2 regions of the Flavobacterium sp. CHNK8 genome follow, and region 1 is predicted to be linked to the other one. Evidence: riboswitches for the same ligand, from Rfam matches in the RefSeq annotation. Region 1 holds a riboswitch; the other holds the start of a gene.
What was found. Region 1 has a riboswitch for S-adenosylmethionine ahead of K5V07_RS02460 (alpha/beta fold hydrolase). Riboswitches for the same ligand answer to the same signal wherever they lie in the genome.
Positions count from the first base shown of each region.

Region 2: linked by a shared signal. The riboswitch ahead of K5V07_RS07900 (Na+/H+ antiporter NhaC family protein) and the one ahead of K5V07_RS02460 (alpha/beta fold hydrolase) in region 1 are both predicted to bind S-adenosylmethionine.

Region 1 is NZ_CP081492.1:592,809-598,177, forward strand. Features, by position in the region: gene K5V07_RS02445 (carboxypeptidase regulatory-like domain-containing protein) at 1-1,087, shown strand, start outside; gene metK (methionine adenosyltransferase) at 1,164-2,414, opposite strand; gene K5V07_RS02455 (hypothetical protein) at 3,222-3,434, shown strand; SAM riboswitch class I at 3,661-3,768, shown strand; gene K5V07_RS02460 (alpha/beta fold hydrolase) at 3,846-4,808, shown strand; gene thrA (bifunctional aspartate kinase/homoserine dehydrogenase I) at 4,828-5,369, shown strand, end outside.
Region 2 is NZ_CP081492.1:1,866,835-1,872,203, forward strand. Features, by position in the region: gene fabG (3-oxoacyl-[acyl-carrier-protein] reductase) at 1-427, opposite strand, end outside; gene K5V07_RS07900 (Na+/H+ antiporter NhaC family protein) at 612-1,934, opposite strand; SAM-I-IV-variant riboswitch at 1,989-2,085, opposite strand; gene K5V07_RS07905 (cytochrome-c peroxidase) at 2,311-3,492, shown strand; gene K5V07_RS07910 (hypothetical protein) at 3,548-3,970, opposite strand; gene sucD (succinate--CoA ligase subunit alpha) at 4,170-5,042, opposite strand; gene K5V07_RS07920 (nuclear transport factor 2 family protein) at 5,139-5,369, opposite strand, start outside.

The sequences.
Region 1 (5,369 bases):
TCAAGATAATTCAGTAAATCCGGTAGAGCAAGCGGCCTATAATAATGATGTGCGTTATCATTTTAACGATGTTTTTTTAGGGTTGCATTATAAGTTTATTAGAGGTAAGTTTACCTTTAATCCTGGATTTTCTGTGCATCAATACAATACTTCTAATGAGCAATTTGAAAACCCTTTCAAGCTTAATTTCACTAGAGTATTACCAGATATGTTTGCCCGTTGGGATTTAAAAAAATCTGAAAATTTGACCTATAACTTCAATGTTCGAAACGGTTTTAACGATGTAAATGCCTTGGTTGAAGGTTTTATCTTTACCAATTTTAACAGTTTATCACGAGGAAATGCAAAATTAGAAAACTCACTTATTACCAGCCATCGATTGAATTATTCTAAGTATAACTTGTATAATTTTACTACGATTTTTGCAAACATCAGTTATACAACGACCAAAGATCCAGTAGTCAATGGAGTTTCTTTTCAAAGTATTTATTCTACATCAGACCGTTTGAATTTGGACGCTGAAAATGAAAACTTGAACGGAAATGTATTTTACTCTAAAAGTTTTCAAAAGTACTATAAGTTAACGGCAGGAGTTAATGCAAGTTGGAGTAAGAATTTTGTTTTGAACAGAAGGATTACTAGCGGAGCAACTCAGGAATTTATTCAAGGGATAGAAAATGTAAATCACGGATACAACCTAGCTTTTGCAACACAGTTTAAAAAATATCCTAATGTAGATTTGGGTTATCGTATTAATTTTTCGGAGCAAGCTGCCAATCGGTTTACAACTCAAACTCCTACAGTAAAATTAAATTATTATTTCTTGAATGGTTTAAATGTCAACTGGGATTATGCATTTAATCGTTTTAAAAATGAAACCAATGGCATTACAAACGATTTCAAAATCATGACGGCAAGTTTGAATTACATCAAAAAAGACTCGAAATTTGAATATCGAATTCAAGCAAACAATTTATTAAACACCAGATCTAGATTGAATAACTCTTTTAGTGTGAATGGATTTAATGCGAATGAAAGTAGAATTCTGCCTCGCTTTGTAACTTTCATAGTAAAGTACAATTTGTAAGCTTCATTTAGCTTAAAAAGCAAAGGGGATTTAGTTGTATCTAAATCCCCTTTTTTATATACTTTGTTTTGATTTTTTACAATCCAAAAGCAGTTTTTACTTGATCTACAAAATCTAATTTTTCCCAAGTAAACAATTCTACTTCAACTGTTTTTGTTAATCCACCTGGAGCAGAGAAAGTCTTCGTTACGGTTTCAGGAGTACGTCCCATGTGCCCGTAAGCAGCAGTTTCACTATAAATTGGGTTTCTTAATTTCAATCGTTGTTCGATGAAGTACGGACGCATATCAAAAATAGCTTCTACTTTTTTAGCGATTTCACCATTGGTCAAATTCACTTTCGCAGTTCCATAAGTATCAATAAAAATACCCATTGGCTTAGCCACACCAATAGCGTACGAAACTTGAACCAAAATCTCATCGGCAACACCAGCTGCAACTAAGTTTTTAGCAATATGACGTGTTGCATAAGCAGCAGAACGGTCTACTTTACTTGGGTCTTTTCCAGAGAAAGCACCACCACCGTGAGCTCCTTTTCCGCCGTAAGTATCTACAATGATTTTTCTTCCTGTAAGTCCAGTATCTCCGTGAGGTCCTCCAATTACGAATTTTCCTGTTGGGTTAATATGGTATTGAATTGCATCATTAAATAAATGAGCATGCTCAGGATTTTTAGTAATAATTCTTGGGATCAATATCTCAATAATGTCTTTTTTGATTTTAGCAAGCATAGTAGCTTCTTCGTCAAAATCATCGTGTTGTGTAGAGATAACAATCGCATCAATACGAGTTGGTTTGTTATCGTCGCTGTATTCTAAAGTTACTTGTGATTTAGCATCAGGACGCAAATACGTAATTTCATTGTTTTCACGTCTTAAAACAGCTAGTTCTTGCAATAATTTGTGAGACAAATCAAGTGCCAATGGCATGTAATTCTCCGTTTCATTGGTTGCATAACCAAACATCATTCCTTGGTCACCAGCGCCTTGCTCTTCTTTGCTTGCTCTGTCAACACCTTGATTGATATCAGCAGATTGTTCGTGAATAGCCGAAAGAATACCGCATGAATTGGCTTCAAACATGTATTCACTTTTGGTATAACCAATTTTTCGAATCACTTCACGTGCAATATTTTGCACATCTAAGTATGTATTTGATTTAACCTCACCAGCCAAAATAACTTGACCGGTAGTTACTAAAGTTTCACAAGCTACTTTTGATTCAGCATCAAATGCTAGAAAGTTATCAATTAATGCGTCTGAAATTTGATCTGCAATTTTATCTGGATGTCCTTCGCTCACAGATTCTGACGTAAATAAATAGGCCATAAGTTTTATTATTTTATAAAATTAAGCGAGAAAAAATAATTGCTGAAAAGGTCTAAAGGAGAGTTCCTGCTTTAGCATTTTTTTACTGAAAATTATTCAGTATTCACAATGAATTGATTTCATTATGAAGAGGTTGCAATCAGTTCAAATTTTTCCTCTTGTATTTGGGTGCAAAGGTATGAAACCATTTTGAATTGCATATTAATCTTAACTTTTTTTTACTGTTTTATCTTTCGGAAATATTTTTTAAATCAAAAACAAAATTAGCGACATAAAAATTTTGTACTTTAAAAAACATTTGCGATATTTGATAATCAAAATAAGTAATCATGAAATCATTTATTTGCAATATGTTAAAGGTCGCACAGGGAAATTCCTGAGGGTTGCTTATTGCATAATTTGAACTAAATTATATAGTAAAGCTTCCCAGTATTTGGGAAGCTTTTTTTTTTGAAATACCACTAAGAATAAAAATTTATGAATACACTAAAATGCCAACAAAAAATGTATGCAATAGCGCCTATTTGTGCTGTTGTACTATTTGATATATCGTGACCCCGAAAGGACAGGTTGATAAAACTAAACCCCTTTTGGATTCGTATCTAAAAGGGGTTTGTTGCTTTTAGCACTACTGCAATTTTTAGAGAATAAAAAAAATAGCATTTGATGAAAGTTTTTTTCAAGATTAGGAACAAAAAAGGATAAAAAAATACAATAAAAATTAAATCATAGTAAAAACTGGTATTGAAGTTGATACTAAAAAGGAAAAATAATCATTACACAATTAATAACTTAAAATGAACAACAATGAAAAACAACAATTATTTTAGTAAAGCAATCCTTTTAATAAGGCAAGGATTATGGGGGTCAAAAAAAAGTAACACTACTGCTCCAGTGGTAAATGAGCTAGTTCATCCTAGATTTGAGATGGCTACCAATGATGTTACAGCACTAAAGACAGTGCCTAATTCATTACTTTTTTTAATGTATTCCAAAGAAAATGATGTCCTTTTTATTTAGGGATTCCAAATGTATTTTAATCAGCGAGAAAATACATTTTAAATTAGGATTGCTGTTTTAACGGAGTTTTGGTCTAAAACGACATATTTCTTTGTTAAAACAGCTTGCTTTTTGCATACTTTTGCGAATACTGCAAAAGTAATTCAGACTAAACTTTGCATAAAAATTTGCTCAGAATAAAAATTAGTGCTTTATTTGCACTCACAAAGTTCACAACAGTATTGAAATGTTATAAAGAAAGGCAGAGGGATTAGACCCGATGAAGCCTTAGCAACCCTTCGATTTATCGGAGAAGGTGCTGCATTCTACCACGCCCATCGTGGAAAGATAACACTAAGAATTTGTCTAGATAACACCTAGCTTTCTTTCTAATATTTCCAAACACAAGTCCTAATTATAACAGATTTGAAATTGGAAAATAAACCAACAACAATTACATTACACAATTTCACCACGGAGGCAGGTGCAATTTATGCTACCCTAAACTTAAGTTATCAAGTTTTTGGCTTACCATTACATGCAGCTCCTATTGTTTTGGTCAATCATGCGCTAACCGGAAATTCACAGGTTGTGGGTGATAACGGTTGGTGGAATGAACTAATTGGCGCCAACAAAACTATCGATACTACAAAATATACCGTACTTGCTTTTAACGTTCCTGGAAATGGATTTGATGGAGCTGTAATTGAAAATTATCTTGATTTTACAGCAAGAGACATCGCTAAAATTTTTATAAAAGGCATTAAGTTGCTCGATGTTGCAAAACTCTACGCTATTATTGGAGGTTCTGTAGGTGGTGGAATTGCTTGGGAAATGGTTGCACTAGAACCAACAATAACCCAAAAATTAATTCCTATTGCGACCGATTGGAAAGCGACAGACTGGCTTATTGCCAATTGTTTTTTGCAAGAACAAATTCTTAATAATTCATCTAAACCCATTCAGGATGCCCGCGCACACGCCATGTTGTGTTATAGAACTCCAGAATCATTTGCGGCAAAATTTCAGCGAACAATTAATGAGCAGTTAGCCATTTTTAATGTGGAAAGTTGGTTGTTGCATCACGGCGAAAAATTACAGCAGCGTTTTCAATTGGCATCCTACAAAATGATGAATCAATTATTGAAAACCATTGATATTACTCGCAATAGGTCCTCGTTTGAAAATACAATCGAAGCTGTAACGGCAGAAATTCACATCATTGCCATCAATTCGGATTTGTTTTTTACGGCCAGTGAAAACAAAACCACTTTTGAGCAAATACAAATATTAAACAAAAAAGTCAGTTATCAAGAAATAGTTTCCATTCACGGACACGATGCTTTTTTGATAGAATACAAACAATTACACAATTTGCTTCAAGATTTATTCTAAGCTACAAACACACAACACAATGAAAATATTAAAATTTGGAGGTAAATCGTTATCAAATGGTGACGGATTAAATAAGGTGGTTGCCATAATAACAGACAAAGTAAATCAGGGAGAGAAAATTGCAATTGTAGTTTCGGCGCGTGGCAATGCAACTGATGAGTTGGAACAAATTTTAACTCTTGCTTCTCAAAACGGAGATTACAAGCCACTTTTTGAAGATTTTAAAAAATACCAGCAAGACGTTTATGATGCTGTTGATTTGTCTGAGGAGTTTACTATTTTAGAAAAATTGTTTGAAGGTGTAAGTCTGATTGGCGATTACAGCAAAAAAATCAAAGACCAAATTTTGTCTAAAGGCGAATTGCTTTCGGCAAAATTACTAACGGCGATCTTGATAGAAAAAGGAATTCATGCTCGTTTTACAGATACGCGTGAATTGATAAAAACCGATGCTAAATTTGGTGATGCACAACCCTTAGAACAACTTTCGAAGAAAAATGTGGTTGCTTTTTTTAAACAAAACACTGAAAATACAGTTAATATAATCACAGGTTTTATAGG
Region 2 (5,369 bases), 1.3 Mb from region 1:
AACTCATATTAATAATTGATCCCGAACGTTGCTTTAAAAAAGTACGCTGAATCGCTTTTGTCATGTTAAAAACCGATTTCAAATTCACATCCATCACGTTGTCAAAATCTTCTTCGGACATACGCATCAATAAATTATCTTTTGTAATTCCAGCGTTATTAATCAACACGTCAACCGTTCCAAAATCAGCCAAAACAGCATCCACAAATGTTTGTGCTTCGTTAAAATCTGCAGCGTTTGATTGGTATCCTTTAGCTTTAATACCTAAAGCGTTTAACTCATTTTCTAAAGCCATCGCAGATTCTACTGATGAACTATATGTAAAAGCAACATTGGCTCCATGTTTAGCAAAAACCTCTGCAATCCCTTTTCCAATTCCGCGACTTGCGCCTGTGATAATGGCAACTTTTCCTTCTAGTAATTTCATATTCAAAAATTAGTTTATTTTTTATTTGAAGCTATTCCTGCTATTCACTGCAATCTTTTAGGTCCGCTGTCGCGTACCCAAAAGGATTTCCGTTGCTATCAGGGCTAAAAACGACTTGCCAAATATATACTATTTCCTTTTTTAAAAAAAATTTAGCTTTAATTATGAACAATAATTTTTACAATTAAACCTTCAAAAAACGATATGCTAGTTTATCCCAAAAAGCAGCATAAATGGCAATCAATGTAAATACTAGCAAAAACAAATGATACCACGCATTACTTAAAATATCTATAAAATTTAATTTACCATTTGCATAGTTTAATATCAACAATATCTGAGCACCATAAGGCAATATCCCTTGTATTACACATGAAAAAATATCTAAAATAGTAGCCGATTTTTTAGCGCTCAACCCGTATTCATCATTAATTTCCTTTGCTATGGGCCCGGTAATAACAATAGAAACTGTATTATTTGCAATAGCTAAATTTGCAAATCCTACTAATACTCCAATTCCAGTTTGTGCTGATTTTTTACTTTTAATTCTTTTTTTGATTTGATTTAAAACCCATGTTATACCACCAGCCCTGTCCACCATAGCTGCTAATCCTCCTGTAAGCATTGAAAGCAGAAAGATATCGGTCATACTCGTAAATCCTTCATAAATTTTCTGAGTAAACTCCATTACTGTAAAAGAATCATTATAAAAACCAATAAAACCCGCAATTATGGTACCTAATAGTAAGGTGTAAAAAACGTTGACACCTACAACTGCTAAAATTATCACTAAAACATAAGGCAAGATTGCCCATAATGAATAATCACTTTTTGCTATATCCACAGAAACAACATCTGAATTAAATCCCAAATAAAAGAAAATTAAAATAGTTACAATTGCCGCCGGAAGCGCGATAAACAAATTAATCTTAAACTTATCTTTTAAATCACAACCTAGAGATTGAGTGGCAGCGATGGTAGTGTCTGATATCATTGATAAATTATCTCCTAACATAGAGCCACCAAGTAAAGCGCCTGCTATCAATGGCATAGAAGCACCACTTTTATCAGCAAGTGACATCGCAATAGGTCCTATTGCAACTATAGCTCCAACAGAAGTACCTGTAGCAGTTGATAAAAACGAGGCTATTAAGAAAATTCCCAATGGAAAATACGCTGCATCAATGGTATTAATACCTAGGTTCACAACTGCATCAACTCCACCCATGGCTTTACTCACCACAGCAAAAGCGCCTGCAAATAAATAAATCAAACACATGGTTATAATTTTACTATCACCACAACCAGCAATTAAAGTATCAACTTTATCTTCTGTACTGTTTTTAAATAAAATAAAAGCAGCAACAATACCTACTAAAACAGCAACAGGAGAAGGAAAAGCATAAAAATCATTAAGCAAAATACCTGCTCCTAAAAAAATAAAAATAAAAATAAATAGCGGAATCAATGCAAAAGGATTTCCAAATTCCTTAGTAAACTTTGTCATAAAAATAATTTTAAATTAAGTGTTATGACGAAAAACAAAGCTGGTATTGGGAATGTAAACAACATTTTTTCCAAAAGATTTGGCTTATCGTTTTAGCACCTTGCTTGTTGTTGCAGGTTGCTATCCTATTGAAGGATTCGTGATAACGGGTGCAAAAGTAATTAATATTTTATGATAAACTAAACAAACACTTTAAAATTTAAAATATTATGCAATATTTAACAAACCGAACTTTATTTAAAATTAAAAATCTCATAAAATAAAGTGTTATCAAATTAAAAATTATCATAAATTAAACTATTTTTGACAAACATAGTCTAAACATTATCACAATTTAATATACAATCTATATAATATTAACATTAATAGAATCATTATGAAAAAATTCCTATCATTAATAAGCTTTATTTTAGTTCTAAGTTGTAGTAAAAATGATGACGCAAATGAATATGTAGCTATTGATCCGTATCCTAATATTACAACAACATTTACCGGCAAAATAAATGTTAACAAACTGGATAATTATTCGAACCAAACGATTCCTAGCTATATCACTAAAGATAATACTGCGGGGAATGCCATTACAGATAAAGGTGCCACTTTAGGACGGGTCTTATTCTACGATAAGAATTTATCGTCAAAAAATACCATCTCCTGCTCCTCTTGTCACATTCAAGCAAATGCTTTTGGAGATGTTGCAGCAGCTAGTACAGGAGTAAACGGAACAACTAGTAGACACTCCATGAGATTAATAAATACTAGATTTTCAAATGAAAATAAATTCTTTTGGGATGAAAGAGCTTCAACTTTAGAGAACCAAGTAACCCAACCTATTCAAGACCATATTGAAATGGGTTTTAGTGGCACATTAGGCGATGGCAACTTTACTGCATTAATTACTAAACTACAAAACATAGGGTATTATAAAGAATTGTTCAAGTTTGTATATGGATCCGAAGATATTACTGAAAACAAAATTCAGTTAGCTTTATCACAATTTGTAAGAAGCATTCAATCATTCGATGCAAAATATGATGCTGGTCGAGCTCTTGTTGCAAATGACAACCAACAGTTTCCTAATTTTACAGCTCAAGAAAACCAAGGTAAAAATTTATTTTTAACACCGCCTGTTTTTGACGCTACTGGAAATAGAACTGCTGGAGGAGTAGGTTGTGCGGGTTGCCATCAAGCTCCTGAATTTAGTATTGACCCAAACAGTAGAAATAATGGAATAATCGGGATACTAAATGGAAATGGAATTGACATCACAAATACTAAATCACCATCACTTAGAGACTTGGTAAAAGCAGATGGAAGTACCAATGGCGCTTTCATGCATACCGCAAATTTGAATACGCTTCAAAATGTAATTGGCCATTACGGCACAATAAACCTAGCACCTGGAAATACAAATCTTGACGCTAGGTTAAGGCCAAATGGTTTTGGTCAAAAATTAAATTTAAATGCCTCAGAAGTAGACGCTTTAATCGCCTTTCTAAAAACCTTAACTGGAACAAATGTCTATGTAGATACAAAATGGTCAACACCTTTTAAATAACATAAAAGTCCCCAAATGTAGATTTGGGGACTTTTAATTTTTAATCAAAATGAACTTAAAAAGCTACATTCCATCTTGGTAATCTTCCATTTTCATCAAAGAAATTTTGTAAAATCACACCTTCAACTGCAGTTGGAATTCCTTTTGAGTCTGTATTAAATGTTTCATACCAAACTACTTCAAGTGTGGTGATATCTTCAATTTTCATTTGTGCAGGCCAAGAATATTTTCTTCCCGTTTTTGCAAATTGATGACCTTCAACAATTTTTTCGTTAAGACCACCGTTTTTAATTTTCAAGGTTCCATTATTTTGAACAGTTCCTGTAGAACCTACCATAATCAACTCTTTTGAATCACCTATAGCATATACTAAAAATACACCCGATCCATCCGAAGCATTGCAAACTTCAGCAAGACTATCTTCGATTGTGAAAGAAAATTGATTGGTAACTTTGAATTTTTCTAATTCTTTGTACATATATATTATTTATTAGGAACTAGCCATGAACATTACCTTACGAGTTGTAAAATAAACCATAACAAGTTCATTTGTATTTTATTGATTTTGATATAAAATCAGATTTTCAATAAAGCGCAAAGGTATTTTTTTAATTCTATTTATCATAAAAAAGCCTCACAAATTGTGAGGCTTTACTATTATTTAGAAAAAGCTTAGATTATCCTAAAACTTCTTTTACTTTTTTACCAATTTCAGCTGGTGAATCCACAACGTGAATACCACATTCTCTCATGATTTGTTTTTTAGCCTCAGCTGTATCGTCAGATCCACCAACAATTGCACCTGCATGACCCATTGTACGCCCTGCTGGAGCAGTAACTCCCGCAATGAAACCTACAACTGGCTTACGGTTTCCATCCGCTTTGATCCATTTTGCAGCATCAGCTTCAAGTTGACCACCAATTTCACCTATCATTACGATACATTCAGTCTCTGGATCATTCATTAACAATTCAACAGCTTCTTTTGTAGTTGTTCCAATGATTGGATCACCACCAATACCGATAGCAGTTGTTATTCCTAATCCTTGTTTTACAACTTGATCAGCAGCTTCATAGGTTAATGTTCCTGATTTAGATACAATACCTACAGTTCCTTTTTTGAAAACAAAGCCTGGCATAATCCCTACTTTAGCTTCACCTGGAGTAATAATTCCAGGACAGTTAGGTCCTATCAATCTTGCATTTCTTTCTTTTACATAACTGTTTGCTTTTATCATATCAGCAACAGGAATTCCTTCAGTAATTGCAATGATTACTTTAATTCCAGCATCAGCAGCTTCCATAATAGCATCAGCAGCAAAAGCTGGTGGTACAAAAATGATAGTTGTGTCAGCTCCCGCTTGGTCAACAGCATCTTTTACAGTATTAAATACAGGTCTGTCTAAGTGACTTGTTCCTCCTTTACCAGGAGTTACACCACCTACAACATTAGTACCATACTCAATCATTTGAGAAGCATGGAAAGTCCCTTCACTTCCTGTAAAACCTTGAACTATTATTTTGGAATCTTTGTTAACTAAAACACTCATGATATATTATTTATGTAGTTTTTAAAATCGTTATGCAAAAGTATAAAATACTAATCAGTAATTGGTATTCAAAAATTTTTTTTTTGACACTAAATATTATGATAATTGGCTCATTTGAAAACCGCGATAGAGTTTATCGTCTTTAATTTGCCAAATCACAATAAAATGTGCCAAAAGCATCTCTTCTCTAGGGTTTTCAATTGTTTTTACAAAATGCGAATAACGCACGGATACTAAATCATTTTCAGCAACAACATGATTTATTCGAACTTTTGATCGTACATAGGCTTTACTTAATTCATCCGAAAGTAACAGTAAAGAAGCAAA